DNA from 2 places in the Stenotrophomonas sp. YJH_SMC_6 genome. Region 1 is predicted to be linked to the other one. Evidence: predicted binding sites of a transcription regulator. Region 1 holds the regulator's gene; the other holds the start of a gene.
The links. Region 1 encodes HrcA, which represses chaperone genes, less so after heat shock. Its sites were predicted from a motif close to TTNGCACTCNNNNNNNNNGAGTGCNAA; they were not measured.
Positions count from the first base shown of each region.

Region 2: AC5P9N_RS05670 (co-chaperone GroES) is a predicted target of HrcA. The motif match lies at 2,418-2,444, and genes of this name have one in related genera.

Region 1 covers NZ_JCAFUM010000016.1:74,748-85,791, forward strand. The annotation lists gene AC5P9N_RS18110 (prephenate dehydrogenase) at 1-1,000, opposite strand, end outside; gene pdxY (pyridoxal kinase) at 997-1,905, opposite strand; gene AC5P9N_RS18120 (MFS transporter) at 2,477-3,676, opposite strand; gene AC5P9N_RS18125 (AraC family transcriptional regulator) at 3,749-4,546, shown strand; gene dnaJ (molecular chaperone DnaJ) at 4,606-5,730, opposite strand; gene dnaK (molecular chaperone DnaK) at 5,885-7,807, opposite strand; gene grpE (nucleotide exchange factor GrpE) at 7,990-8,505, opposite strand; gene hrcA (heat-inducible transcriptional repressor HrcA) at 8,569-9,633, opposite strand; gene recN (DNA repair protein RecN) at 9,749-11,044, shown strand, end outside.
Region 2 covers NZ_JCAFUM010000004.1:140,193-151,236, forward strand. The annotation lists gene AC5P9N_RS05660 (DUF6445 family protein) at 1-218, opposite strand, end outside; gene groL (chaperonin GroEL) at 353-2,002, opposite strand; gene AC5P9N_RS05670 (co-chaperone GroES) at 2,084-2,371, opposite strand; gene AC5P9N_RS05675 (endonuclease) at 2,684-4,474, shown strand; gene cutA (divalent-cation tolerance protein CutA) at 4,543-4,881, shown strand; gene AC5P9N_RS05685 (protein-disulfide reductase DsbD family protein) at 4,878-7,250, shown strand; gene AC5P9N_RS05690 (TlpA family protein disulfide reductase) at 7,247-7,810, shown strand; gene AC5P9N_RS05695 (PepSY domain-containing protein) at 8,517-11,036, shown strand.

The sequences.
Region 1 (11,044 bases):
AATGGATCGAGGACAGGCTGATGCGGTGCTGCTCGAACACGTTCAGCAGCTCACGCAGTGAGCCCGGCCGGTCTTCCGGCAGGTGCACCGACAACGCATTGCGCTCGGTCAGGTCAGCCAGCAGATAGCCCACGCGTTCAAAGGTGTAGTTGCCCTCGGCCAGTGCCTGCTCGCCGAAGGCACTGCGGTTGGCCGACAGCAGCCCCTCACGGAATGCATCGCGTGCAGTGTCGTCGCCCTGCCCGACCTGGGCCTGCAGGGTCTGCAGCTGGCCGACCAAGCGCTCCAGCATCGGCGCCACGTACGGGTTGCCGAACTGGATGTCCTCGTAGATCGCGGGGTTCAGCGACAGGATGCGCGAGATGATCGCCGTATCCAGTTCGAACGATGCCGACCGGTACGGCATCATCGCGGCCAGGTCGCCCAGCTGCGGCTGGTACTGGCGCAGCACGCCGGCCTGGGCCAGGTGGGTGGCATGCACCATCGCCTGTACCAGCGCCATCATCTGGTCGTGATGCTGTGGCGTGGCCCGCACGCACTCAGCCTGCAGCGCCGTGCACAGCGAATCGACCCATGGCTGCCAGTGCCGCAGCCGCGCTTCGCAGACCACCATCACCCGACCCTTCAGGGTCGGCGCTTTCGGTGGCGCGGTCATCGGGTGCAGCCCGACCACCTCGGCCTGCGAGGCCAGCATCGCCTGCACCGGTGCCTCCTTCACCGAGGTCACGTCCAGCCACAGCCGGTCCTTCTCGCGGCCGGCCGACTGCCGCACGTACTCGGCGATCAACGCCGGCGTATGCCGGATCGGCGCCGAGAACACCAGCACATCGGCCTGCGCGAGCAGCTGTTCCGGCGTATGCGAGCCCGGATCAGCCGGATCATGGCCGATTACCCGCAGCTGCATGTGCTGCTGGAAGAAGCGGGTCAGCCAGCGCCCGTAGGCGCCGGCACTGCCGACGATGCCGACCGTGCGCGGCGTGCGTTCGAGCAGGCCGCTCATGCCACGCGTTCGGCGCGGAAGCGCGTCCCCTCGGCCAGCGCGGCAGGCGCTGCAGCGATCACGTCGAATTCTTCGAAGCCGTTGTCCAGGGTCGCCTCCAGGGCCGCGTGGGTGCCGGCAATCGCACGCGAGATCGCCTGCTGCATCGATTCGCCGCGCAGCAGGAACGACACCACCAGCGACATCAGCACATCACCCGTACCGGCCACGTCCACCGGCAGCAGGGGCGAGGTCCAGCGCCAGGTCTCCTCGCGGCCGACAGCCAGGGTCACCAGTTCACCCGGGGTGCCGCCCACGCTGTGCGCGATCACCCAGTGCGGGCCACGATCCAGCAGCGTGCGTGCGGCGGCGATGGCATCGGCCTCGGCGAGCGCCGGCATGCCGGTGAGGCGATTGAGTTCAAAGGCGTTCGGGGTCACCAGCCAGGCATGCGGCAGCAGGCGCTCGGCGAAGATCGCTTCCAGGCCCGGTTCCACGTAGGGGCCGGTATGGGTATCACCAATCACCGGATCCAGGCAGTAACGCAGCTGCGGGCAGGCCGGCAGGATGTCGTCCAGCCAGTCGGCGAAGGCGGCACCGTTGGAGGTGCTGCCGAAGTAGCCGGACACCAGCATCTTCGCCCGCTGCGGCAGGCCGCGCTCGTGGGTGCCGAGCAGCAGGTCGGCGAACCAGTCGGCGGGCAGCACGCGACCGCGCGTGGTGTCGTAGAACGGCGCGTTGCTGAGCAACACGGTCGGAATTTCTGCTACGCGCACGCCGAGAGCGCGCATCGGCGGCACGGCGGCGCTGTTGCCGGCGTGGCCGTAGACAAGTTGCGACTGGACCGAGATGACATCGATCGGCGACGGGCCGTCGGGCCGCTGGCGGCGGCCGTGGACCAGGTGGTTATCAAGGGATTCGCTCATGGCCGCATTCTACGCCCGGTGGGCGGTTCGGCAGGGCTTGCAGCCCTGCACCTGCAGAATCAACGTCAACATCAAAAGCCAGAGCGGGCTGTCCGTGGGATGGCGGGGCGGTGTGGGTGGTCAGGACACGCCGTAAACCCATCCATGGGGGCTCGATGGCGCCATCCATGGCGCCAACGGTCCTGCGCACCCACACCGCCCCACCTTCGACAGTTGGCCGACAGCTACTGGTGGGTGCCGACCGTTGGTCGGCACATCTGTCGGATACCGAATGAATTCGTCCACGCATGGCGTGGCTCTACTGGCAACTGCGGCTGTTGGTAGGTGTCGTCCGTTGATCGACACGTCTGTCAAATATCGATATCCGACCCCGTGCCGACCAACGGTCGGCACCCACCAAAGCAGAACGCTGTTCCGACAGATCGCGGAAAACGGCGCGACCGAGCTACATGGACGTACTTGCAGTGTCCCCCTCAACCGACCCCACCCCGCCAATCCACGGATAGCACGCTTTGGCTTTTGCCGTTGCCTCTGCGGGTGCAGGGCGCAGCCCTGCAAAAAGAAGCACCCCTCAGTGAACAGCAGGCCGCGACGGCGGCAGCCACGCCGCCACGATGCCGAGCAGCGGCAGGAACGCAGTCAACTGGTAGACGTACTCGATGCTGGTCTTGTCCGCCAGCAGGCCGAGCACGGCAGCACCCAGTCCACCCATGCCGAACGCAAAGCCGAAGAACAGGCCGGACACCATGCCGATGCGGTGCGGCATCATTTCCTGTGCGTACACCACGATCGCCGAGAACGCCGACGACAACACGAAACCGATCAGCACCGCCAGCACCGTGGTCCAGAACAGATCGGCATGCGGCAGCATCAGTGCGAACGGTGCAAGGCCCAGGATCGAGGTCCAGATGATCGGCTTGCGGCCGATGCGATCGCCCAGCGGGCCACCGAGGAAGCCGCCGGCGGCGGACGCCACCAGGAATGCGAACAGATGCAGCTGCGCCTGTGCCACCGGAATGCCGAAGTGGTGGATCAGGTAGAAGGTGAAGTAGCTGCCGATGCTGGCCATGTAGAAGTACTTGCTGAAGATCAGCACCAGCAGGATCGCCAGCACCTTGGCCACGGTGCGCGGGGGATGGCGCGGCGCCATCGAGGCGGTGCTGGCCGGGCGCGGGGTGCCCAGGTGCAGCGCGTACCAGCGGCCGACATAGGTCAGCAGTGCAATGCCGATCAGCGCGGCGCCGGCAAACCACGACGCGGCATGCTGGCCATGCGGCACGATCACCGCTGCAGCAATCAATGGACCGAGCGCGGTACCGAAATTGCCGCCCACCTGGAACACCGACTGTGCGAAGCCATGGCGGCCACCCGAGGCCAGCCGCGCAATGCGCGATGCTTCCGGATGGAAAATGGCCGAACCAATGCCGACCATCGCCGCAGCCATCAGCACCACCGCATAGTTCGGCGCGAAGCCGAGCAGCAGCATGCCGCACAGGGTCGAGGCCATGCCGATCGGCAGCGAGTACGGCGCCGGGCGACGGTCGGTGGCGGCGCCAACCAGTGGCTGGAAGATCGAAGCGGTCAGCTGGTAGGTCAGCGTGATCAGGCCGATCTGGGTGAAGCTCAGGTTGAAGCCGCCCTTGATCACTGGATAGATGGCCAGGATCAGCGACTGCATCATGTCGTTGACGACATGCGAGGTGGAAATAGCTGCCAGCACACCGGGAGCCACCGGACGTGAGGTCGTTGCGGGAGAAGCCAAGGCGGACATGGACGCAGTCAGGTTGGGGGCGAGCCACGCATGCTACGGTTGCCCTCCCCTCCCTTCTGCCGCGTTCGGGTCATGGCCTATCGCAAAAAGGACATTGCCGGCGATGTCGACCCGGCTGCGCCGTGGCGTGATGTGCCACTGCATCGTCCGGTCACCTACCGGGTTACCCAGTACCCGGCAGGCACCCATATCGCAGGCCACAAGCACCAGCGCCACCAGCTGGTCTATGCCATCTCGGGGCTGATGGTGGTGCGCTCGGAAGTCGGTCGCTGGGTCGTGCCCTCCACCCGTGCGATCTGGATGCCGGCGGGCATGGTGCACGCGGTGGACTGCATTGCCGCCGTGCACATGCGCAGCCTGTACATCGATCCGTCGTTCGCCCCGCAGTTGCCGGCCGAACCGTTCGCGGTACAGGTGGCACCGCTGCTGCGCGAACTGCTGCAGGCAGCCACCCTGATCAAGGGCGAGCACATCGAAGACAGCCGCGATGGCCGCGTGGTGCGCCTGCTGCTGGACGAACTGCATCGCATGGACGTGCTCCCGCTGCACCTGCCCTCGCCCACCGACCCGCGCCTGCAGCGGATCTGCCAGCACATCCAGAAGCACCCCGGCGATGACGCCACGCTGCAGGACTGGGCACAGGCGCTGGAAGTGGACGTGAAAACCATCCAGCGCCACTTCGCCCACGAGCTGGGCATGACCTTCGGCCAGTGGCGACAGCAGGCGCGACTGCTGGCCGCATTGGAGCGGCTGGCGGTCGGCGACAAGGTCATCGATGTCGCGCTGGCGATGGGCTACGACAGCCCCAGCGCGTTCACCAGCATGTTCAAGCGCCAGCTGGGGCAGACGCCGGCGGCGTTTTTCCGCTGATCGCAAACGAAAACGCCGGGCATGGCCCGGCGCTACCGTTCAACACTTGCGTTGAAAACTCAGGACGTCATCCGGTCCCAGAAGCCCTTCACGCCATCCATGAAGGTGGCCGACTTCGGCGAATGCTTGCGTGCTTCCTCGCCGACGAAGGTGGCTTCGAACTGTTCCAGCAGCTTGCGCTGCTCAGGGGTGAGGTTGACCGGAGTCTCCACCACCACGCGGCAGTACAGGTCGCCCTCGCTGCGGCTGCGCACCGAACGCACGCCCTTGCCGCGCAGGCGGAACAGCTTGCCGGTCTGGGTCTCGGCCGGAATGCGGATCTCCGCTTCGCCGCCGAGGGTGGCCACGCGCACGGTGTCACCCAGTGCCGCCTGCGAGATGCGGATCGGCACTTCGCAGTGCAGGTCGTCGCCATCGCGCTGGAAGATCGCATGCTCGCGCACGCGCACTTCCACGTACAGGTCGCCCGGTGGCGTACCGGCCGGACCGGCTTCGCCCTCGCCCTGCAGGCGGATGCGGTCGCCGGTATCGACGCCGGCCGGCACCTTCACCGACAGCACCTTGTCTTCCTCGACACGGCCGTTGCCGTGGCAGGTCTTGCAGGGCTTGGCGATGATCTGGCCACGGCCGCCGCAGTTGTGGCAGGCCTGCTGCATGGCGAAGATGCCGCGCTGGATGCGCACCTGGCCGCGGCCATGGCACACATTGCAGGTTTCGACCTTGCCGTCTTCCGAGCCACTGCCATCGCAGTCGCCGCACTCGGCCAGGGTCGGAATCTCGATGCGGCGCTCGACGCCGCGCACGGCTTCTTCCAGGTCCAGCTCCATCACGTAGCCGATATCGGCGCCGCGACGCGCCTGGCGCGGACCACCGCCACCGCCGCCAAAGATGTTGCCGAAGATATCGCCGAAGATATCGTTCATGTCCGGGCCGCCCGGCCCGCCGCCGCCCATGCCGTGCTCGAACGCCGCGTGGCCATGGCTGTCGTACATGCGGCGCTTGTTGCCGTCGGACAGCACTTCGTAGGCTTCCTTGCACTCCTTGAAGGAGGCTTCGGCCGCCGCATCACCCGGGTTGCGGTCCGGGTGGAACTTCATCGCGCAGCGACGGTACGCCTTCTTCAGCTCGTCGTCGGTGGCGGTGCGGGCAACGCCCAGCACTTCGTAATAATCGCGCTTGCTCATATCGTGGATCTGGTTCCGGAAAGTCGGGATTCGTCAAAGCGGAAGAGCGGAACCAGGTCCGCTCTTGCGTCGGGCGCCCCGACACGCCGGTGGGCGGTCAGGACCCTGATGCGACAACGGGACGCTGGTGGCCAGCGTCCCGTGTCGGTCCGGATCAGGACTTCTTGTCGTCCTTGACTTCGGTGAACTCGGCGTCGACCACGTCGTCCTGCGCCTTGCCGGCATTGCCGGCGTCGGCACCCGGGGCACCGCCCTGGTCGGCCGAAGCAGCGGCGAACAGCGACTGGCCAGCTTCTTCCAGTGCCTTCGACTTGGCTTCGATCTGTGCCTTGTCGTCACCCTTCATCGCGGTTTCCAGGTCGGCCAGGGCCGCCTCGACCTTGCCGATGACATCGCCGCCGACCTTGCTGCCGTGCTCGGTGATGGCGCTGCGGGTGCCGTGGATCAGGGCGTCGGCCTGGTTGCGGGCCTGCACCAGTTCCTGGAACTTCTTGTCTTCTTCGCGGTTGGCTTCCGCGTCGGCGACCATGCGCGCGATCTCTTCCTCGGACAGGCCCGAACCGGCCTTGATCTCGACCTTCTGTTCCTTGTTGGTCTTCTTGTCCTTGGCCGACACGTGCAGGATGCCGTTGGCGTCGATGTCGAAGGACACTTCCACCTGCGGCAGGCCACGCGGGGCCGGCTCGATGCCGGACAGGTCGAACTTGGCCAGCGACTTGTTGAAGCGGGCCTGTTCGCGCTCACCCTGCAGCACGTGCACGGTCACGGCCGACTGGTTGTCCTCGGCGGTGGAGAACACCTGCGAGGCCTTGGTCGGGATGGTGGTGTTCTTCTCGATGATCTTGGTGAACACGCCGCCCATGGTCTCGATGCCCAGCGACAGCGGGGTCACGTCCAGCAGCAGCACGTCCTTGACGTCGCCGCCCAGCACGCCGCCCTGGATCGCAGCACCCAGTGCCACGGCTTCGTCCGGGTTGACGTCCTTGCGCGGTTCCTTGCCGAAGAACTCGGTCACCGCCTGCTGCACCTTCGGCATGCGGGTCTGGCCGCCGACCAGGATCACTTCGCTGATGTCGCTCGAACGCAGGCCGGCATCGTTCAGGGCGACGCGGCACGGCTCGATCGACTTCTTGATCAGGTCGTCCACCAGGGCTTCCAGCTTGGCGCGGGTCAGCTTGATGTTCAGGTGCTTCGGACCCGACGCGTCAGCGGTGACGTACGGCAGGTTCACTTCGGTCTGCTGGGCGCTGGACAGCTCGATCTTGGCGCGCTCGGCAGCATCCTTCAGGCGCTGCAGGGCCAGCGGATCCTTGCGCAGGTCGATGCCCTGGTCCTTGTTGAACTCTTCAACCAGGTACTCGATGACGCGGTTGTCGAAGTCTTCGCCACCCAGGAAGGTGTCGCCGTTGGTGGCCAGCACTTCGAACTGCTTTTCACCGTCGACGTTGGCGATCTCGATCACCGAGACGTCGAAGGTGCCGCCGCCCAGGTCGTACACCACGATCTTGCGATCCTTGTTGTCGCCCTTGTCCAGGCCGTAGGCCAGCGCGGCCGCGGTCGGCTCGTTGATGATGCGCTTGACGTCCAGGCCGGCGATGCGGCCGGCGTCCTTGGTTGCCTGGCGCTGGCTGTCGTTGAAGTAGGCCGGCACGGTGATGACCGCTTCGGTGACCTTCTCACCGAGAAAGTCCTCGGCGGTCTTCTTCATCTTTTCCAGCACCTTGGCCGAGATTTCCTGCGGGGCCATCTTCTTGCCGTCGCTGGTGGCCACCCAGGCGTCGCCATTGTCATGGGCCAGGATGCTGTACGGGACGTGCGCGATGTCCTTCTGCACTTCGGCGTCGGTGAACTTGCGGCCGATCAGGCGCTTCACCGCGTAGAAGGTGTTCTTCGGGTTGGTCACGGCCTGGCGCTTGGCCGAGGCGCCGACCAGGACTTCGCCGTCCTTGGTGTAGGCGACGATTGACGGGGTGGTGCGATCGCCTTCCGAATTCTCGATGACGCGGGCCTTGCCGCCGTCCATGATCGCCACGCACGAGTTGGTGGTGCCGAGGTCGATACCAATGATCTTGCCCATGGGGGAGACTCCTGAGGATGCTTGTTGGTGTCAGTCCGGCCGTTCGGCCGGTGGATGAATACGATGTGGGGGAGGCTCGTGGAACATTCAAGCCGTCTCCCGAACGCTGTGTTCAGCGCCTGGAAAACCTTGCCAGGCATGGCCTGGCACAACCGGGACCGGGCAAAGCCCGGCCTGGTCCATCAATCGGCGGCCACCACCACCAGCGCCGGCCGCAGCAGGCGCTCGTTGAGCAGGTAGCCCTTCTGGAACACGGTCACCACGCTGCCCGGGGCGGCGCCCGGCGTCGGCACCTGGCTGATGGCCTGGTGGTGTTCCGGGTTGAACGGCTGGCCGATCGGGTCCAGCAGGACCAGTCCGTTGTCGGCGGCCACCTTCAGCAGCTGCTTGTAGGTCAGCTCCAGGCCTTCGCGCAGCGGGTGCGGGTCGTCGCCGGCGGCCTTCAGGCCGGCATCCAGGCTGTCGAACACGGGGAGCAGATCGCCCAGCAGCTTCTCGTTGGCGAACTTGCGGGCCTGTTCGATGTCACGGGCAACGCGCTTGCGCTGGTTCTCCAGGTCGGCGCGCTCACGCAGGGCATCGGCCTTGACCTGTTCGATTTCGGCGCGCAGGCGCTCGACTTCGTCGTTGACGCCGGCGGTGGCGGCCGCATCGGCGGCACTCTGCTGGGATTCGATATCTGGCTGTTCGTGGTTCATGTCTGGGTCCCTGGCGGTCAATCTCCGCCTCCACCCACCCTAGTGTGGGCGGGATGCTGCGTTTCAAGCGTCGGATGTTCCCGGCGGGCGGCCGGCTGGCGAAAACGCCGCGCCCAGTACATCGGCGGTAGCCTGGACCAGCGGGATCACGCGGTCGTAGGCCATCCGCTTGGGGCCGATCACCCCCAGCACGCCCAGCACCTGGCCATTGGCCGTGTAAGGGGCAGTGACCAGCGAGACGCCCTGCAGCGGCATCATCCCGGTCTCCTCGCCGATGAAGATGCGCACGCCGGGCGCCTGGATGGTCCGCTCCAGCAGCTGCAGGATCTCCCGCTTGCTGGAGAACAGCTCGAACAGCTCGCGCAGGCGCTCCAGGTCGGACAGGTCCTGCACCCCCATCAGGCGGGTCTGGCCGGCCACCAGCATGTCGTCGGCCGCCGGCTGCAGGGCCTGCTCGGCCAGCTCGATGCTGTGCGCCAGCAGCTGTTCCAGCTCGGAGCGGGCATCGCGCAGTTCCAGCAGCAGTCGGGTGCGGATCTCGGCCATCGGCAGGCCGGCGAAATGGGCATTGAGGTAGTTCGCGACCTGCTCCAGCTGGCCCGGCGCGAACTCCTGCCGGGTCTCGATGACGCGGTTCTGCACCTCGTTGTCGGCAAACACCAGGATCGCCAGCACCCGGCGCCCGTCCAGCGCCACGAAGTCGATCTGGCGGAAGGCGAACTGCTCGCGTCGCGGCGCGCTGACCACGCCGACGAAGTGGCTCATCGCCGACAACAGCTCCGAGGCGCTGCCGAGCAGGGCCTGGGTGCTGCCGCCGCCAGCCAGTTCCTGGCGCAACCGGGCCAGCTCGCCTTCGCCCGGCGGCTGCATCTGCAGCAGGCTGTCGACGAAGACCCGGTAGCCATGTGCGGTCGGGACGCGCCCGGCGGAGGTGTGCGGCGAGGCCAGCAGCCCCAGGTCTTCCAGGTCACCCAGGATGTTGCGGATGGTGGCCGGACTGACCTCCAGCCCGGCCACGCGCGCCAGCGTCTGCGAGCCGACCGGCTCGCCGTCCTGGATGTAACGCGCGATCAGCGTGCGCAGCAGATGGCGCGCACGCGGGGCAAGCTGGTCGGGAGAACCGTGCATGGAATCAACCTGTGAGACACGGACACTAGATAATGGCGGCGCATCACCTTGGCAAGTCATTGGACCTCCCTCGCCCGCGTGCTAGCGTTGCGCGGCTGCTGATACCCCCTTACCCATGCTCAGACATCTTTCGATCAAGGATTTCGCCGTCGTCCGCGCCACCGAACTGGAGTTCGGGCCAGGCATGACCGTGGTTTCAGGCGAGACCGGCGCCGGCAAGTCGCTGATGGTCGACGCGCTGGGCTTCCTGTCCGGCCTGCGCGCCGACAGCGGCGTGGTCCGCCACGGCGCCGCGCGCGCCGAGCTTTCGGCCGAGTTTGCGCTGGAGCAGCTGCAGGCTGCACGCCAGTGGCTGGCCGACAACGAGCTGGACGACGAGGAGCAGTGCCAGCTGCGCCGGGTCATCCGCGCCGATGGCGGTTCGCGGGCCTGGATCAACGGCCGCCCGGTGACCCTGGCGCAACTGGGCGACCTGGCCTCGCTGCTGGTGGAGATCCACGGACAGCACGAACAGCAGGCCCTGCTGACGCGCCCGTCGCAGCTGGCCCTGCTCGACGCCTATGCGCGCAACGAGAACGAACGCCGCCAGGTGCGACGCGCCGCCGCGGCCTGGCAGGCATTGGTCGATGAATCGCTGGCGCTGTCGCAACAGGGCGACGTCAGTGACCGGATCGGCTTCCTGGAGCACCAGCTGCGCGAGCTGGACCGTGAAGACCTGGAGCCGGAGTCGATTGCCGCACTCGGCGCCAGCCACCGCCGCCAGGCCCATGCCAGCGCCCTGCTGAGCGCCTGCCAGGCCGCCAGCAACCAGCTCAACGGCGACGACGGCAGCTCCGCGCTGGACCTGCTGCAGCAGGTGCGCCACGAGCTGTCGCGCCTGATCGAGCACGACCCGCGCCTGGGCGAGGTGGATGGCCTGATCGAGAACGCTTCGATCCAGCTGCACGAAGCCCTGTCGCTGCTGGATCGGGTGCATGACGACCTCGACGCCGACCCGGAACAGTTCGAGGAGAACGAGCGCCGCCTCGGCCGTCTGCACGACCTGGCCCGCAAGCACCGCGTGCCGATGGACGAGCTGGGTGCGCAGCGCGAGCGCATGCACGCCGAAGTGGAACAGCTGCGCGGCGCCGACGAACGCCTGCAGCGCCTGGCCGGCGAGATCGACAAGGCCGCCGCCGCCTGGCGCGCACAGGCCGAAGTGCTGACCGCCAGCCGTCGCAACGCTGCTGCCGAGCTGTCGGCCACCACCACCGGCATCATCGCAGAGCTGGGCATGGGCGGCGGCCAGTTCCTGATCGAGCTGGAACCGCAGGACGCCGCCAAGCCCGACCCGCAGGGTGCCGAGCGCGTGGAATTCCTGGTCGCAGCCAATGCCGGCCAGCCGCCGCGCGCCCTGCGCAAGGTGGCCTCC
Region 2 (11,044 bases), on a different contig from region 1:
TTGCCGTGCGACTGCAACGGATTGACCGGCCGCAGCGGCTCGTTGACCAACCGCGACGCGGCCTCGGACAGGCCGTCCAGCTCCAGCCGTTCGAGCGAATTACGCCCGGGGAATGCCCCCTCCTGCGCCGGGTAGGTCAGGCCCAGGCCGGCCTGGCGCAGGCCGTGTGCATCGGCTGGAGAAAGGAAGTCGTCGACGACGATGAACGAGGTAGGCATGGTCTGCGAGCGTAGCGACGCGGCGCCATGGCGGCAACCGGGCAACAAAAAAACCCCGCCTCGCGGCGGGGTTTTTCCTTGCATCGGGGAGACGCGCCGGCCAGGGCCGGCAACGTCCGACGCGGGCGTGGACCTTAGAAGTCCATGCCGCCCATGCCACCCATGCCGCCCATGCCACCGGCGCCGCCCATGGCCGGCTCGTCCTTCTTCGGAGCTTCGGCAACCATGGCTTCGGTGGTGATCATCAGGCCAGCGATCGAGGCCGCGTTCTGCAGCGCCGAACGGGTCACCTTGGTCGGGTCCAGGATGCCGAACTGCAGCATGTCGCCGAACTCGCCGGTGGCGGCGTTGTAGCCGAAGCTGCCGGTGCCTTCCTTGACCTTGTTGATGATGACCGACGGCTCGTCACCGGCGTTGGCAACGATCTCGCGCAGCGGGGCTTCCATCGCACGCAGGGCGATCTGGATGCCGTGGTTCTGGTCTTCGTTGGCGCCCTTCAGGCCGGCCAGCGCGGTGATCGCGCGGACCAGGGCAACGCCGCCGCCCGGAACCACGCCTTCTTCAACGGCCGCACGGGTGGCGTGCAGGGCGTCGTCGACGCGATCCTTCTTTTCCTTCATTTCGATTTCGGTCGAGGCGCCGACCTTGATCACGGCAACACCGCCGGCCAGCTTGGCCACGCGTTCCTGCAGCTTCTCGCGGTCGTAATCCGAGGAGGTGTCCTGGATCTGGGTCTTGATCTGCGCCACGCGTGCATCAACGTTGGCCTTGTCGCCGACGCCGTCGATGATGGTGGTGTTCTCCTTGGAGACCTGCACCTTCTTGGCGCGGCCCAGGTCCTTGATGGTGGCCTTCTCCAGCGACAGGCCGACTTCTTCGGAGATCACGGTGCCGCCGGTCAGCACGGCCATGTCTTCCAGCATCGCCTTGCGACGGTCGCCGAAGCCCGGAGCCTTGACGGCCACGACCTTGACGATGCCACGGATGGTGTTGACGACCAGGGTGGCCAGCGCTTCGCCTTCAACTTCCTCGGCCACGATCAGCAGCGGCTTGCCGGCCTTGGCGACGCCTTCCAGCACCGGCAGCAGGTCACGGACGTTGGAGATCTTCTTGTCGTGCAGCAGGATGAACGGGTCATCCAGGTCAGCGGTCTGCGACTGCTGGTTGTTGATGAAGTACGGCGACAGGTAGCCGCGGTCGAACTGCATGCCCTTGACCACGTCCAGCTCGTTGTCCAGGCCCGAGCCTTCTTCAACGGTGATGACGCCTTCCTTGCCGACTTCCTTCATCGCGTCAGCGATGATCTGGCCGATCGACTCGTCCGAGTTGGCCGAGATGGTACCGACCTGGGCGATCGCCTTGTCGTCGGCGGTCGGCTTGGAGATGTTCTTCAGCTCGGCGACGGCGGCCGAAACGGCCTTGTCGATACCGCGCTTGAGGTCCATCGGGTTCATGCCGGCGGCAACGGCCTTGGCGCCTTCGCGGATCAGGGCCTGGGCCAGCACGGTGGCGGTGGTGGTGCCGTCGCCGGCATCGTCGTTGGTGCGCGAAGCAACTTCCTTCACCATCTGCGCGCCCATGTTCTCGAACTTGTCAGCCAGTTCGATTTCCTTGGCGACGGAGACGCCGTCCTTGGTGATGGTCGGGGCGCCGAAGCTCTTTTCCAGCACGACGTTGCGGCCCTTCGGGCCCAGGGTGGCCTTGACGGCATTGGCGAGAACGTTGACGCCGCGCACCATGCGCGAACGGGCGTCTTCACCGAAACGAATATCCTTGGCAGCCATTGCATTTACCTCATTGGTAGCGCCGGACGATGCCCGGCGGCTGGGAGTTTGGGATCAGGTTGAAACAGGTCGCGCCGAGGCTCAGCCGATGACGGCGAGCACGTCGTCTTCGCGCAGGACCTTGTATTCGACGCCTTCGCTCTTGTACGAGCTGCCGGCGTACTGGCCATAGATGACCTTGTCGCCGACCTTCAGCGACGGCGCGCGCACGTTGCCGTTGTCCAGCGGCTTGCCCGGGCCGACGGCCACGACCTCACCCTTGGTGGACTTTTCCTTGGCCGAGTCGGGGATGACGATGCCACCGGCGGAGATTTCGTCGGCTTCGATCGGCTTGACCACAACGCGGTCGTGCAGCGGCTTGATGCTCATAGGAGACCTCTTAAGTGATTGATTGGTCTAAAAAAGTCCGGCGATGTTAGCACTCACCCCAGGCGAGTGCCAGAACCGCACGTGAAGAAACCCGACAACGTCGGGAGCAGGGCAGAGATGGAGCCCCGCCGCCCCCTTTCAAGGGCGGAATGAAAAAATTTTTTCCACCCGCGCGCCTCGGCCAAGGCGTTGGTCCTGGACAATTTCGGTGACAAGCGTCGCACTGTCAGATATCTGACGTTCATTTACGACAAAGTGTCACTGGATCGGCCTTAGGCTCGGTCACGCATTCCCAATCACAAGGAGTAGTCGATGCGATTGCTGTCCCCGCTTGCCGCCGCCTGCCTGCTGGCACTGGCCGCGGCGCCGGCCCAGGCCGAGGTCTTCATCAATGAACTGCACTACGACGACAGCACCGCCGCCGGTGACGTCGGCGAAGCCATCGAAGTGGTCGCTACCGCAGGTGAAGACCTGTCCGGCTACCGCCTCTACCTCTACAACGGCAGCAATCCTTCGGCCGCCACGGTCTACGCCAACAACCCGGTCCCGGCCGGCACCGCCGCCGGTTGCGGCAGCGCCAGCATCGCCGTGGTCAACTACCCGACCAACGGCATCCAGAACGGCCCGAACGACGGCATCGCCCTGGTCGACGCCAGCGGCAAGGTGGTCCAGTTCCTCAGCTACGAGGGCGCCATCACCGCCTCCGGTGGCCCTGCCGCCGGCCTGACCAGCCAGAACATTCCGGTGGCCGAGACCAACAGCACGGCCCCCGGCACCTCGCTGCAGCTTACCGGCAGCGGCAGCCAGTACGCCCACTTCACCTGGGCCGAGTCGGCCAGGCAGACCTTCGGCAGCTGCAACAACGGCCAGACCTTCAGCGGCGGCACCACCCCCGGCCCGAATACGCCGCCGTCGGTGTCCACCACCACCCCGGCGCAGGGCAGCAGCACCTTCCCGGCCGCGGCCGATCTGGAAGTGGTATTCAGCGAGACGGTGAACCTGGCCAGCGGCGCGTTCGCGCTGAGCTGCGGTACCTCCGGCAGCGTGCCGCTGACCTTCCCGGCCAGCGGACGCAGCGTGAAACTGTCCACCAACACCGCGCTGGTGGCCGGTGAAGCCTGCCGCTTCGACATCCGTGCCGCGCGCATCACCGACCTGCAGGGCGCGCATCCGGCCGCCGACAGCCGCATCGCGTTCACCGTGGCCAGCACCGGCGGCAATCCGGACCCGGGCAACCCGGGCGTGCCGGCCGGCTACTACTCCAAGGTGAACACCTCCAGCCCGAGCCAGCTGCGCTGCTCGCTGCACGCCACCATCAAGGGCCACACCGCCTACCCGTACAGCGGCTCGGGCACCAGCACCTGGACCATCCTGGAGATTGCCGACGAGGACCCGAACAACCCGAACCGCATCCTCGACGCGTATCGCAACCGCAGCTACGCCAAGGTGACCGATCGCGCCGGCAGCGGCAGTGGCCTGAAGTACAACCGCGAGCACACCTGGCCGAACTCGCTGGGTTTTGCCACCACCACGGGTGACAAGGGCCTGCCGTACGCGCCGTATACCGACACCCACATGCTGTACCTGACCGATGCACAGTGGAACGCCGACCGTGGCAACAAGCCGTTCGGCAAGTGCGACGCCAGCTGCGGCGAGCGCGCCACCGAGGCCAACAACGGCCAGGGTGGCGGCAGTGGTGGCTATCCGGGCAACTCCAACTGGGTGCGCACGCCGGACGGCAACACCGGCACGTTCGAGGTGTGGGGCAAGCGCAAGGGCGACATGGCGCGTGCGGTGATGTACATGGCGATCCGCTACGAGGGCGGCAAGGATGCAGCCACTGGCCAGTCCGAGCCGGACCTGGAGCTGACCGACGACCGCAGCAGGATCGTCAAGACCAGCAGCTCGCCGGCCTACATGGGCCTGCTGTCGACGCTGATCGACTGGCACCTGTCCGACCCGCCGGATGATGCCGAGCGTGCGCGCAATGACGTGATCTACAGCTTCCAGGGCAACCGCAACCCGTTCATCGACCACCCCGAGTGGGCGACCCCTGGCCTGTTCACCTCGGCCAAGCCGGCCACCTGCCAGCTGGCCAACTGACCGCGCAACGCAGCGGTCCACGGCCGCCGCCGGGTCCTGACCCGGCGGCGGCCCTATACTCGACGGCCATGTCGACCGTCGATCCCGTCCTGCTGCTGTTGACCACCTGCCCGGACCGGCCCAGTGCCGAGCGCATCGCGCACGCGCTGGTTGGCGAGCGCCTGGCCGCGTGCGTGACCCGCCTCGATGGCGCGCAGTCGACCTACCGCTGGCAGGGCGAGGTGACCACCGACGCCGAGCTGCAGCTGCTGGTGAAGACCACCGCGAGTCGCGTCAATGACGCAATCGCCCGGATCGTCGAACTGCATCCGTATGAACTCCCGGAGTGCATCGCGGTCGAAACCCGGGCCGGCCTGCCGGCGTATCTGGACTGGATCCGGGCACAGACCCGGGAGGACACTGATTGAAGACTCTGTTTGCGCGTGGCGCCGCCCTGTGCGCCCTGATGTGGCTCTCGCTGCCCGCCTTCGCCCTGGATGAGAAGGATCTGCTGCCGGTGGACCAGGCGTTCGCGCTGACCGCCAGTGCCCCCGAACGGGGCCAGGTGCAGCTGCAGTTCAAGATCGCGCCCGGCTATTACCTGTATCGCCACCGCACCAGCGTCAAGGCCGACCCGGCCTTCAATGCCGGCGCGCTGCAGATGCCCAAGGGCGACAAGCACCACGACGATTTCTTCGGCGAGGTCGAAACCTATCGCGAGCGCCTGCAGGCCACCCTGCCCGGCACGCCGACCGAGGCCGCCAGCACCATCAGCCTGGAAGTGCGTTACCAGGGCTGCGCAGATGCCGGTGTCTGTTACCCGCCGCAGAAGCGCGTGGTGCAGGTCACCCTGCCCGGCAGCGGTGCACAGGCCGCGGCCCCTGCCGCGCGCGCCGGTGCGGCCAGTCCGTTCAACAACCCGCTGGCCGGTGCCGGCAACAGCGGCGGCCTGCGCCTGCCAGGTGCGGCCAGCAACAGCCAGGCGCTGCCGCTGCCGTCGGAGCAGGCGTTCGGCTTCGATGCCATCGCCAGCGACGGCAACACCCTGCTGCTGCGCTTCAGTCCGGCACCGGGCTACTACCTGTATCGCGACCGCACCTCGCTGAAGCTGGAAGGCAGCACCGGCGTGCAGGCCGGCACGCCGCGCTGGCCGGCCGCGCAATCGCATCGCGACGAGCACTTCGGCGATGTCTCGGTGTACTTCAACCAGGTGGAAGTGCCGCTGCCGTTGCGGCGCACGGTTGCCGACGCGGTTGACGGCACCCTCGTGGTGACCTTCCAGGGCTGCCAGACCGATGGCATCTGCTACCCGCCAATGACCCGCCGGGTGAAGCTGTCGATCCCGGCCGGCAAGGTCAGCGCCAGCGCCGACCAGGCACCGCCGCGCAACGAGGTAATCAGCCCGTTGGCTGCGGCGCCACGCGAAGGCGCCAACGGCGCCCCCCTGCGCCTGCTGCCGACGGTGCCCAATACGGATGCCGCCCCCCCGGCCGTCGCAGGCACCGTGGACGGCAATGAATTCGCCGCCGATGCGCGCGGTGACAACGCGCTGCGTACGCGCCCGCCGGCGACCACACCGAACCCGGACCGTTCGTTCGTCTGGGTGCTGCTGCTGGCGCTGGCCGGCGGCCTGGTGTTGAACCTGATGCCCTGCGTGCTGCCGATCCTGTCGCTGAAGGTCCTGAGCCTGGCGCAGAGTGGCGAAAGCCCACAGCGCGCACGCAGCCACGCGCTCTGGTACACCTTGGGCGTGCTGGTCGCATTCGCGGTGATCGGTGCGTTGATGGTGGGCCTGCGCGCAATCGGCAACGCCGTCGGCATCGGCTTCCAGCTGCAGCACCCGGGCGTGGTGGCGGCGCTGGCCTACATCATGTTCGCGGTAGGCCTGAGCCTGTCCGGCGTGTTCACCCTGGGCGGCGGCATCGGCAACCTGGGCCAGTCGCTGGCCAGCCGCAGCGGCCCGGCCGGTGACTTCTTCACCGGTGCGCTGGCCTGCGTGGTCGGCAGTGCCTGCGTCGGCCCGTTCATGGGTGGCGCGATCGCCTACGCGTTCATTGCCCCGCCGCTGAAGGCGATGACCGTGTTCCTGTTCCTCGGCCTGGGCCTGGCGCTGCCGTTCCTGCTGATCGGCTTCGTGCCGGCGCTGGCGCGCCGCCTGCCCAAGCCCGGCCCGTGGATGGAAACGCTCAAGCACGTGCTGGCCTTCCCGATGTACGCCACTGCGCTGTGGCTGCTGTGGGTGCTGGGCAAGCAGCGCGGCGTGGACGGCATGGCGCTGGTGCTGGGTGGCCTGTTGCTGTTCGCCTTCGGCCTGTGGCTGTTCGAGCGCAACCGCTGGACCGGCTCGCGTGCAGTAACCCTGCTCGGCGTGCTGCTGGCGATCGGCGCATTGGTACCGGCCTGGGGCGTGACCCAGCTGGCAGCGCCGGCACGCGCCGCACAGGCCGCCAGCGACAACGTGGTGGAGTATTCGCCGCAGTTGCTGGACCGCCTGCGCGCCGACAACCGCGTGGTGTTCGTCAACATGACCGCCGACTGGTGCGTGAGCTGCAAGGCCAACGAGCGTGCCGTGCTGTCGCGGCCGGAGTTCAAGGACCTGCTCAAGCGCACCAACGCGGTGTACATGCGCGGTGACTACACCAACGTCGATCCGCAGATCACCACGTTCCTGGAAGAGCACAAGGCCGTCGGCGTACCGCTGTACGTGGTGTACGGCCCCGGCGCGCCGCCGACCGTGCTGCCGACCCTGCTGACCCAGGCGGTGGTGGAGGAAGCGCTGCTGCGCACCGCACGATGAAGTGGCAACGGCCAGCGCTGCTGTGGACAGCGGTGCTGGCCGCCGGCCTCGGCCTGTGGGCCGGGCATCGATTGGCTCCTGCGCCGGTTGCGCCTGAGGCCATGCCAGCGGCGCCTGCTGTGGCGGCTGCGGCACCTGCCCTGCAGGTCGGCGACAGCCTGCCCGCGCTGTCGCTGCCCGATCTTGAAGGCCGGCCGCTGGACCTGCGCCAGCACGCTGGCGGTCGCCCGCTGTTGATCAATGTCTGGGCCAGCTGGTGCGCGCCCTGCGTGGAAGAAATGCCCGAACTGGCGCGTTTCGCACATATCCAGGGCGAGCACGGTGTGCAGGTGCTGGGACTGGCGCTGGATACGCCGGAGGACGTGCGCGGTTTCCTGCAGCGGGTACCGGTGGATTATCCGATCGTGATCGAGACCCCGGGGCCGCGCGATGCCAGCGTGCAGCTGGGCAATACCCAGGGCCTGCTGCCCTACAGCGTGCTGTTCGATGCGCAGGGGCGGCTGGTGAAGGCAAAGCTGGGACCGTTCGCCCACGGCGAGATCGACAGCTGGGTGAAGTGAGGGTGTTTTTTGCAGGGCTTGCAGCCCTGCACCCTGCTCAATGCAACGGCAACAGCCAAAGCCAAAGCGGGCATTCCGTGGGATGGCGGGGCGGTGTCGGAGTGCGGGGACGCTGCAAGTACGTCCCTGTAAGCTTGGCAGCCGCATCCATGCGGCTGACACCCCGCACTCCGACACCGCCCCGCCTCTGACAGATCTTCGCGGCTGTTGGTAGGTGTCGACCTTGGTCGACACATCTGTCAGATATCGATATTCAGAACGGAATCAGACCCCGTGCCGACCAACGGTCGGCACCTACCAAAGCAGAACGCCGTTCCGACAGATCGCAGGAAACTGTCGAAGGCGGGGTGGGTCCGGTTGAGGGGGCGTGAGCCGCATGGATGCGGCGACCGAGCTTACATGGGTGAGGGCGCTTTGCTTGCGAAGCACTGCTTCGCAAGCGCCCGAACGCACAGCCGCCAGCGGCTGGGCCGGGCCCCGGAGGGGTACTTGCAGCGTCCCCCTCAACCGCACCCACCCCGCCAACCCACGGAAAGCCAGCTTTTGACGTTGACGTTGCTCCGGCTTGTAGCGGGTGCAGGGCTGCAAAGCCCTGCAACAAAACCCTCCTTGACCGTAGCCCGTCCGCCACGGAGAATTCCGCGACTAATTCTCATTTGCTGTTGCGCAGGATGCGGGCGGCAGCCTTCCGGGCCCTCCTCCTCCCATGTTCAAGAACGTCCTGTTCCAACTGCACTGGCTGCTGGGCATCACCGCCGGTGCCGTATTGGCCGTGATGGGCCTCAGCGGCGCCGTGCTGTCCTTCGAGGACGAACTGCTGCGGGCGGCCAATCCCGGCTTCGCCGAGATCGCCGAGCACCATGCCGATGGCCAGCTTCCACTTGCGCTCAGCGAACTGGTGCCGCTGCTGCAGGCCGGCGGTGATCGCCCCCTGCAGCGCCTGCGCGTGGACGCCACCGGGCAGCGGCCCTCGGTGGCACGCTTCGCTGGTGGCAAGGAACACTGGGTCTACTTCGACCCGTACAGCGGCGAGCGCTTCAGTGCCTTGCGTGGGCAGGCGTTCTTCGACTTCGTCGAGGACCTGCACCGCCACCTCGCCGCGGGCGAGCGCGGCAAGTGGATCACCGGCAGCTGTGCGATCGCGCTGCTGTTCTTCACCCTGTCCGGTCTTTACCTGCGCTGGCCGCGCCGCTGGTGGCACTGGCGCAGCTGGCTGGCGGTGGAATGGAAACGCAGCGGCCGTGGCTTCCTGTGGAGCCTGCACTCGGTGGTCGGCACCTGGGTGCTGCTGATCTACCTGATGAGTGCGCTGACCGGCCTGTGGTGGTCCTTCGACTGGTATCGCAGTGCCGCCAATACGCTGCTGGGCGTCGCACCGGCCGCCAAGCACAAGGTCGCCACCGGCGCCGCCCTGAACCTGGAGCGCATCGAAGCCACGCTGTATGCCCTGCCCGGCGTGCACACCGGCTACATCGACCTGCGCCTGCCGGAAAAGCCTGGCCAGGCGCTCAACGTACGGGTGATGGCTGGCGATCCGTCACAGCGCGGTGGCCACCATGACCGTGCACATGATCTGCTGCAGCTGGATCCGGCCAGCGGGGCAATCCTCGATTCGCGCCCCTACGCGCGCCAGGGCGCCGGCGCGCAGCTGGCCACCAGCGTGTTCGCATTGCACTCGGGCAGCTACTTCGGCATGCCCGGGCGTGTCGTGGTGATGCTCAGCAGTCTGGCCATGAGCCTGTTCTTCATCACCGGCTGGATGCTGTACCTGGACCGCCGCCGCAGCCAGCGTGCCGCGCGCGGGCTGCGCCGGTCGCTGCCGGTTGCCACCGATGATGGCCGCGCACCTTGGCTGGTCGTGCATGCCAGCCAGAGCGGGCTGGGCGAGCAGCTGGCCTGGCGTGCCGCCGCGCAGCTGCAGGCCGCTGGCCATGGCGTGCAGGTACTGCCATTGGCCCGGGTCGATGCCCCGCAGCTCGCGCGCACTGCGCAGGCATTGTTCGTGCTGAGCACCTTCGGCGATGGCGAGCCGCCGGATGCGGCACGGGGCGCTGCGCGGCGGCTGCTGGCACAAGCGCCCGATCTGTCGGGCCTGCAGTTCGGCCTGCTCGCCCTGGGTGACCGCCAGTACCCGCATTACTGCGGCTTTGGCCGCCAATTCGATGGCTGGCTGCTGGGCAACGGCGCACGTGCGCTGTTCGAGCGCATCGATGTCGATGCCGCCGCGATACCGGCGCTGCGCCAGTGGCAGCAACATCTCGGCGCGCTGACCGGCATCGCCACCGATGACAGCGTGTTGCCGACCGCGACGCAGATGCACGAGTGGCGCCTGCTCGGCCGTCACCGCCTCAATCCAGGCAGCGTGGGCGGCGCCATCTGGCGCATCCGTCTTGCGCCACCGGCCGATGTGCAGTGGCAGGCGGGCGACATCCTGCACATCGCGCCCCGCCACAACGCGCGGCACGCCGCTGCGGTGCTGAAGGCACATGGGCTGGATCCCCAGCAGCCGTTGCTGATTGACGGCCAGCCGCGCACGCTGTTGGCGCTGGCCAGCGAGCGCGAGCTGCCCGATGCCGATGCTGCGCTGGCGGTGCAGGATGCCTGCCTCTGGCTGGCAGGGCTGCCACTGCTGCCGGGGCGCGAGTACTCCATCGCATCCTGTACGGATGACGGTGCGGTCGAGCTGGTGGTACGGCTGGTCCATGACGAAACCGGACGCACCGGCCTGGGTTCGGGCTGGCTGTCGCTGCATGCGCCGGTCGGTGCCAGCATCGTGGCCCGCGTGCACCGCAACCCCGGTTTCCATCGCGTTGGCGGTGCGCCGATGGTGCTGATCGGCAATGGCACCGGCATCTCGGGCCTGCGCAGCCTGCTGCGCGAAGCCGCGCATGCAGGTGAGCACGGGCACTGGCTGCTGTTCGGCGAACGCCAGCGCGCGCACGACTTCCTGTTCGCCGATGAGATCGAAGCGTGGCAGGCCGATGGCCATCTCGCGCGGGTGGACCTGGCGTTCTCGCGCGATGGTGAGGGCGGCTATGTGCAGGATCGCCTGCGTGCAGCAGCCGATGCCCTGCGCGACTGGATGCAGCGTGGTGCGGTCATCCACGTCTGCGGTTCGCTGCTGGGCATGGCCGAAGGCGTGGACCAGGTGCTGCGCGAAGCACTGGGTGATGAAGAAGTGGAAACGCTGCTGGAAACCGGGCGCTACCGTCGCGACGTGTATTGAGCCACAAG